Regions from separate parts of the Rhodoferax sp. GW821-FHT07G04 genome, predicted to be linked through region 1. Evidence: riboswitches for the same ligand, from Rfam matches in the RefSeq annotation. Region 1 holds a riboswitch; the other holds the start of a gene.
What was found. A riboswitch is a leader RNA that binds a small molecule or an ion and turns the genes downstream of it on or off. The one in region 1 is predicted to bind thiamine pyrophosphate.

Region 1 (4,207 bases):
GGCCCAGCTCAGTCTGGTCGCTCTTGAGCGCGGGCAACACCTCTCCCGCATTGACAAATTTGCTGGGGCGGTTGGGCACGGCCTCCAACTCGGCGCCTTGCCCCCAAGACGCATACAGCATGGTGCTGGCCGCAGGCGACCACGACAACCCCGCCCAAGGCGTGGTGACGGTTTGGTCGATGGCGATGGCGCGCGAGCCGTCGCTGCGTTCACTGCTGCGATTCAGGTGCGAGGTGCGAAAGCCCACAAAGCTGCGCACACTGGGGCTCAGATCGCTGGACAGAGACGCATAAGCATCGACTGCGCGTTCGCGGCTGTTGGTGTTGAGATCGTTGGCCGAGGCGTCGGCGGGCAGCACGCTCGGCGTGTTGATGTTGGTCGTGCCCACAAAGTTGTAGGCCTGCTTGGGTGCGAGGTCGGTGCGCGCCTGACGGCCGCTCAGGCCCAGGGTCAACTGGTGGACCACGCCAGCTGCCTGCAGTTTGCCCTGCATCCTGGCATCCCAGGCCCAAGTGCTTCGCTCTTCGTTTTCACTGCGGTAGTCGTAAATGTCCACATCCCCATTTCCACAAAGGCCAGGATAGACATAGTTGGCTCCGGTGCTGCAACCATCGGGAAAGGCCAGCCGGTCCTGCACGACGGTGCGCTGTGTGCTCAGGCCCAGATGGGAACTCCAATACGCCGTGATCTGGTGGTCAATGGCGAATTGGGCATTGGTGCTGGTAGCCTCAAAGGGCTGCGACCAGGTTTGGTTGTTAAGGTTCAGACGGGAGTAGTTGCTGGCGGGCAGGGTATCGGCCACACCATCGCCATTGGTGTCCAACAGGCCCAGGCCGGGCACCGAAGGCTGCTTCTTGTGGTGGTATTCCAGATCGGCCGACAGTTTGGTGCGGCTGGTGGCCTGGGTCGCCAGGGCCAGGCTGGCAAACTCACGTTTGCCCTCGGCACGGTCAAACACCGTGCGCAGGTCCTCCGCGGCCAAGTTCACGCGCACACCTACGGCCCCCCAGGCGGTGTTGCTATCGACATGCACCTTGCTGCCGCCATTGCCGTCTCCACCTACCGTGGCGGTGGTGAAGTTGCCGGCCTGTGGCGCCTTGGTAACAAAGTTCACGAGGCCACCGGGCGCTGAGACGCCAGCCTGCATGCCGGCCACGCCTTTGAGCACCTCAATACGCTCTTTGTTTTCCAAGGCGATGGGCGCGTAATTGGACACGGGCAGACCATTGCGCAGGTAATTGTTGCCCTGGTCCAGTAGAAAGCCGCGCACCGACAGGCCTTCGATATAGCCCGTGGTGTTGTAGCTGTCGGCCAGCGATGCATCCAGTTTGATGGCTTGCGACAGGCTGCTGGATGCTGTGGCAGACAGCAGATCGGCGCTCAGCACCGTGATGCTCTGGGGAGTCTGCGCCAAGGTCTGGCCCAGACCGCCGACGTCGGCACGGTCAATGTCCAATACCGGGGCAGACTTGCCGGTGACGGTGACTGCTTGCAGGCTTGGGGAGGCCGTCTGCGCCCAAAGGGGTGCGGCAAGCAGCACGGTCAGCGCGGCGGCGCAGGGGGAAAGTTTTACATTGAGATGGAGCGCCATCGCATATCCTTTTCGTTGTTCGATGGCAGGGATGCAGACAGCAAGGCTATGGGCCGAACGGCGCACCACGGGTGATGGAGCAATCGTTGGCATGTTCTCACCACGCTTCCCTGCGCAAGTATTACCTTGATCAAGTTCCAGGGTGTTATCTCAGCCAACCACCCCAAAAGCAGCCAGCACCCCTAGCGTTTGCAGGTCAGCGGCGAAGGCCGACCCGATAACGCTATTGTAAGCGGCGCCCCTAAAAGGCAGCCTGCGCACAGGGCCATGGGTCAGGTGCGATCTATCTTCCACTCCAGCGCTACGGACGTTGTGGTCTTCACCACACCATCAAAATTGCCCATCTCATCCAGCAGCGTATTCATGCGCAGCGCGGACTCGGCTCGCAGCAGCACCACGTAGTCAAACTCGCCACTGACAGCGCAGAGTTGGCGCACCTCGGGCATGCGGGAGATCTGGCGCACGACCTCGCGGCCGGCCTTGGGTTGGACCGTAATGCCCACAAAGGCTTGCAGACCCATGTCGCGCACATCCTGGCCCAAGCGCACGGTATAGCCGGCGATCACACCTTCGCGCTCCATGCGGCCCAGGCGCGCCAGCACCGTGGTCCGCGCAGTGCCCAACTGGCGAGCCAAGTCAGCTGTGGAGGCACGGGCATTGGCCTGCAAGAGCGCCAACAGGTCACGATCCAGCTGATCGCGCAGGGTGCTGGTGCGCTCCAGTAATGCGCCCGTCGCTGCCGTGCTGGTTTTGACAGTTCTAGACGGCTTCGCGCGGGTACTCATGCTTGGGGATATTTCATATTGACTAAATACTATGACGAATCGTCTGTTTTATCAACCAATTCGTCAAAATGCCTATTTAATTCGTCCGAACCTGCACCTAGACTTCTTTCATCCAAACTTATTAACCAGGAGATTTCCATGCGTGTTGTTCTGATGGGTGCGGGCCACATTGGCCAAACGATTGCCACTTTGTTGTCCGGATCGGGTGACTACCAGGTCAAGGTCGTGGACCGCAGCGAAGAAGCGCTGAAGAAGCTGCGCCACCTGCCATTGGAAGTGGCACAGATCGACACCTCGGACGCCGCCGCTTTGCGCGCCGCGCTCAAAGGTTATGACGCCGTCGTCAACGCCCTGCCCTACCACCTGGCCACGATGGCTGCAGCCCAAGCGCTGGAGGCCGGCTGCCACTACTTTGACCTGACCGAAGACGTGGCCGCCACCCGCGAGATCATGCGCATGGCCGAAGGTGCCAAGACCGCCTTCATGCCCCAATGCGGCCTGGCACCCGGCTTCATTGGCATCGTGGCCCACCACCTGAGCAAGAAGTTCAGCAAGCTACACGAAGTGAAGATGCGCGTGGGCGCACTGCCCGCCTTCCCCACCAATTCATTGAAATACAACCTGACCTGGAGCGTGGACGGCCTGATCAACGAATACTGCCACCCTTGCGAAGCGATTCGCGACGGCGAAATCATCGAAGTGCTGCCGCTGGAAGGCATGGAGCATTTCTCGCTGGATGGCACCGAGTACGAGGCCTTCAACACCTCCGGCGGCCTGGGCACGCTGTGCGAGACCCTGAAGGGCAAAGTCAATACACTGGACTACAAGACCGTGCGCTACCCCGGCCACTGCGACATCATGAAGATGCTGTTGCAAGAGCTGGGTATGAAACATGACCAGGAAACGCTGAAGGACATTCTGCGCAAGTCCATCCCGCTGACCATGCAGGACGTGGTGCTGGTGTTTGTGACCGTCAGCGGCGAGCGCGACGGCCACCTGGTGCAGGAAGTTTTTGCCCGCAAGATCTTTGCGGACCGCGACGAAAAGGCCCCGCTGAGCGCCATCCAGATCACCACCGCCGCCGGCATCTGCGCGGCTGTCGATCTGTTCCGTGAGGGCAAATTGCCGCAATCTGGTTTCATCCGCCAAGAACAGGTAGAGTTGCCAGCTTTCCTGGCCAACCGCTTTGGCAAGGCGTACCAACAGTCGCGCCAAGTTGAGTCCATCGGTTAAGCCTGCCGTTTTTACCGCTTACGGAGACACCATGTCCAATCCCCATGATTCCATCCAAACCCTGCTGACGCGCCTGGGTGTGTCCGCCACTGCCTATACGGGTGGTGCGCTGGCATCCCGCTCACCCATCGACGGCGCAAACCTGGGCCAAGTGCACGAAACCGCCTTGACCGAAGTGGCGGCTGTCATCGGCCGCGCGCACGCCGCGCACCAAAGCTGGCGCTCCGTGCCCGCACCGCAACGCGGTGAACTGGTGCGTCTGCTCGGTGAAGAGCTGCGCGAACACAAGCAGGCACTGGGCACGCTGGTGTCGCTGGAGGCCGGCAAGGTCCTGTCCGAAGGACTGGGCGAAGTGCAAGAGATGATCGACATATGCGATTTCGCCGTGGGCCTGTCGCGCCAGCTGTACGGCCTGACCATTGCGTCCGAGCGGCCCGGTCACCGCATGATGGAAACCTGGCATCCGCTGGGTGTGGTGGGTGTGATCACCGCGTTCAACTTCCCCGTGGCTGTGTGGGCGTGGAATGCCGCCTTGGCCCTGGTTTGCGGCGACACCGTGGTGTGGAAGCCGTCCGAGAAGACTCCGCTGTGCGCGCTG
Region 2 (4,207 bases), on a different contig from region 1:
CGCGAGCAGATCGAGCGCGGTGTCGTCGAGTACGGTAACGCCATCAAGGACCTGGTGGCCGCCAATATCTTCCCTGGCGACATGCTATGGAAGAACTTCGGCATCACCCGCCACGGCAAGGTCGTGTTCTACGACTATGACGAGATCGAATACATCACCGACTGCAACTTCCGCACCGTCCCCCCGCCGCGCAACGAAGAAGACGAAATGTCCGGCGAGGTCTGGTACAGCGTGGGCCCCAAGGACGTGTTTCCCGAAACCTTCGGCCCCTTCCTGCTGGGCAATCCGGCGGTGCGCAGCATCTTCATGCAGCACCACGCCGACTTGCTGGAGGCCTCGTTCTGGCAAAGCCACAAGGACCGCATCCAGGCGGGCCATGTGCACGATGTGTTTCCGTATGACAAGGAGAAGCGGTTCAAGCCGCCACACAGCTAACACGGACGACAATGCGATAGATAACGGTTTCAGTCTCTCGCCACGCAAGGAACAGCATGCCCCATCTGACCATCGAATACTCCAACAATCTGCCACAGTTCAACGCCGAAGGCGCTTTGATGGCGTTGAACCAGGCGCTGATGGCGTCCGGTCAGTTTGAGGAAGTTGACATCAAGAGCCGAGCCGTTCGACTCAGCAATTTTCTGGTGGGCACATCAACGGCGGACCGTGCTTTTGTCCATGCGAAGTTGGCGATATTGAGCGGACGTTCGATTGAGATCAAACAAGAACTTTCGAAGAGCTTGCTGAGTGCGCTGAATGGCGTGTGTGCCTGGCCATCAACTCTGCAGGTTCAGCTCTGCGTTGAAGTGCAGGAGATCGAGCGCCAGTCTTACGCCAAGATGAGCGTTGGATAGCCCATGGCAAGCACCTCTCGCCTGCACGGGCTCTTCCTGGCCAATGCCACCGTCCTCATCACGCACCAGATAGACGCCGCCTTCTGGCGCGAGTGGGAGTTGTTTCGGATTCCCGGTGGCAACCAGATGAACTTGCTGCTCAACATTCCCATCATCGCGCTGGTGCTGTATGCGCACAACCGCGTAGTGGCCAATATTCAAGCTGGGATGTTTTTCTACAAGCTGCTGGCGGCCTTGGGTTTCCTGACCTGCGCCATCCACTCTGGTTTCTTTTTGGTTGGTAGCACGGCGTTTGTCCAACCCATGTCGATATTGCTGCTGGTCGCCACGTTTGTCCTTTCTGTATGGCAATTGCTTGCCGTGCGAGGTATGGGCAAACTGGCGGCGCCAGTGCGGCAATGACGCCAATACCGGTGTTAACTGAATTCACAAACAGTAACTCTTCGTAAGACGCCGCACACCCCGGCCTCATCCATTTACAGAGCCTTGCATTCAGCCCTCATAACATCGCATGATGATGGCGATGAACGGCGTGTCGGGAAGCGTGCCTCGCACGGAAGGCGCCCGCTGCAAGAGGAGTACTGCCATGCGCATTCGAAACAGCTATTGGGCCATGCTGGGCCAAGATATCAGCAGTGCCCCCGATACCTTCGCGCGGGTGCGTGGGGCGATGCTCGCGCTGATGGAAAAGCACTGCCCCGACAACGCCGATCTGCGCCATAGGGTCACCTTTGCTACCGACATTGACACCCTGTGGTACTTGCGTTCCAACCTGTTGGCCGCCCTGGCTGCGAGGCAGGGCGAGACGGTGGCGCGGGATTACATCTCGCAGGTCACCCTTTTGTTTCAGGAGCGGCAGCCAGGTGGAGCACTGAGGAACCAGCCCTGACTGGGGCAACGACCGGTTTGTCGTACACTCCGCCTTGCCCGGGGTGCGCAGTGGTTGCGCTGAGATGGATTCCGAACCCGCGAACTTGATCTGGTTGATACCAGCGTAAGAAGTGCACAGCCGCCAATGGCCCAGAACCGTCCAGGCGGCGCCTTTTCACAGTTTGCGGGGCAGGTGCCTTTTGTCTTCGGGTGATGACGATTACCTCAGGAGACATTCCAATGAACGCACCCGACAAGCTAGCCCAGTTCATCCGCCTCACCCGCGAACCGCTTCCCGCTTCCACCAAACGCTACCTGCCAGGCAGCCGCCCCGACATCCAGGTGCCGGTGCGCGAGATCTTGCAAAGCAATGGCGAGGCCGTCACGGTTTACGACACCTCCGGCCCCTACACCGACCCGCGTGCCGAGATCGATGTGCGCCAGGGCCTGCCGCTGGTGCGCCAGGGCTGGGTTGCCGAACGCGGCGACACCGAAGTCTACGAGGGCCGCAAGCCCTACGCATTGGACGACGGCCTGAAGCACGGCGAGACCGATGCGCTGGCCGCACTGCGCGCCCAGGCCGCCGGCCTGCAGCGCCAGCCGCGCCGGGCCAAGGCGGGCGGCAACGTGACGCAGATGCACTACGCACGCAAGGGCATCATCACGCCCGAGATGGAATACGTGGCCCTGCGCGAGAACCAGAAGCTGACCTGGATGGAGCAGTACCTGGGCAATGCCGAGCGCGAGGCACGTCTGGCGGGCAATAGCTTCGGCGCCAGCATCCCCAAGGTCATGACGCCGGAGTTTGTGCGCGACGAGGTGGCCCGCGGCCGCGCCATCATCCCCGCCAACATCAACCACACCGAGCTGGAGCCCATGGCCATAGGCCGCAACTTCCTGGTGAAGATCAACGCCAACATCGGCAACTCGGCTGTCACCTCCAGTATTGAGGAAGAGGTGGAAAAACTGGTCTGGTCCATCCGCTGGGGCGCAGACACCGTCATGGATTTGTCCACCGGCAGAAACATCCACACCACGCGCGACTGGATCGTGCGCAACTCACCGGTGCCCATCGGCACCGTGCCCATCTACCAGGCGCTGGAGAAGGTGGGGGGCATTGCCGAAGACCTGACCTGGGACATCTTCCGCGACACGCTGATCGAGCAGGCCGAGCAGGGCGTGGACTACTTCACCATCCACGCCGGTGTGCGCCTGCCCTTCATCCACCTGACCGCGAACCGCGTGACCGGTATCGTGTCGCGCGGCGGCTCCATCCTGGCCAAGTGGTGCATTGCCCACCACAAAGAGAACTTCCTGTACACGCACTTCGACGAGATCTGCGAAATCATGAAGGCCTATGACGTGAGCTTCTCGTTGGGTGACGGTTTGCGCCCTGGCTCGGGCGCTGATGCCAACGACGAGGCCCAGTTCGCCGAACTGCGCACGCTGGGCGAGCTGACACAAAAGGCCTGGGCGCAAGACGTGCAGGTCATGATCGAAGGCCCTGGCCACGTGCCCATGCACATGGTGCAGGCCAATATGACCGAGCAGCTCAAGCACTGCGGCGAGGCGCCGTTCTATACCCTGGGCCCGCTGACCACCGACATCGCACCGGGCTACGACCACATCACCAGCGGCATTGGCGCGGCGATGATCGGCTGGTTCGGCACGGCCATGCTGTGCTACGTGACACCCAAGGAACACCTGGGCCTGCCCGACCGCAACGATGTGAAGACCGGCATCATCACCTACAAGATCGCCGCCCACGCGGCCGATGTGGCCAAGGGCCACCCGGGTGCGCGGGCACGGGATGACGCGTTGAGCAAGGCACGTTTTGAATTCCGCTGGATGGACCAGTTCAACCTCTCGCTGGACCCCGACACCGCGCGCGACTTCCACGACGAAACCCTGCCCAAGGACAGCTCCAAGGTCGCGCACTTTTGCAGCATGTGCGGCCCCAAGTTCTGTTCGATGAAAATCACGCAAGAGGTGCGTGAGTACGCCAAGGCCAAGGGCGTCAGCGAAGAGCAGGCGCTGGACGCCGGCATGGAGGCCATGTCGGACTCGTTCAAAAAAGCGGGCGGCGAAATCTACATCCCCATCACCAAGGCCTGACCGAGCCAGGAGAGTCGATATGCACATTGGCATTGCAGGAGCGGGTTTGCTAGGCCGCCTGCTGGCGCTGGAACTCAGCCGCGCCGGGCACCGGGTCGATGTGTTCGACCCGGCCAAGGGCCCTGGGCCTAACGCCGAGTCAGGCTCTGAGGCCGCAGCCTGGACAGCGGCGGGCATGCTGAGCCCGGTGGCCGAACTCGAGTGCGCCGACGAGCGCGTGTTTGCCTGGGGCCTGCGCTCCTGCTACCTGTGGCCGTCCATCGTGCACGGCCTGGGTGAGCCGGTGGCGCTCAGCCTGCAAGGCAGCCTGCTGCTGGCCCACCGGGGCGATGCCGGTGCGGCCCAGCGCGTGGTCAGCCTGCTGCAGGCCA

Region 2: another riboswitch for thiamine pyrophosphate. It lies ahead of thiC (phosphomethylpyrimidine synthase ThiC); the one in region 1 lies ahead of AC07OO_RS04945 (TonB-dependent siderophore receptor).

The regions. Positions count from the first base shown of each region.
Region 1 covers NZ_JBWKQD010000001.1:1,068,354-1,072,560, forward strand. The annotation lists gene AC07OO_RS04945 (TonB-dependent siderophore receptor) at 1-1,591, opposite strand, end outside; TPP riboswitch at 1,682-1,785, opposite strand; gene AC07OO_RS04950 (Lrp/AsnC family transcriptional regulator) at 1,864-2,376, opposite strand; gene AC07OO_RS04955 (saccharopine dehydrogenase family protein) at 2,515-3,609, shown strand; gene amaB (L-piperidine-6-carboxylate dehydrogenase) at 3,641-4,207, shown strand, end outside.
Region 2 covers NZ_JBWKQD010000002.1:798,249-802,455, reverse strand. The annotation lists gene aceK (bifunctional isocitrate dehydrogenase kinase/phosphatase) at 1-435, shown strand, start outside; gene AC07OO_RS12880 (5-carboxymethyl-2-hydroxymuconate Delta-isomerase) at 492-851, shown strand; gene AC07OO_RS12875 (DUF6713 family protein) at 855-1,253, shown strand; gene AC07OO_RS12870 (hypothetical protein) at 1,438-1,740, shown strand; TPP riboswitch at 1,770-1,870, shown strand; gene thiC (phosphomethylpyrimidine synthase ThiC) at 1,962-3,836, shown strand; gene AC07OO_RS12860 (FAD-dependent oxidoreductase) at 3,856-4,207, shown strand, end outside.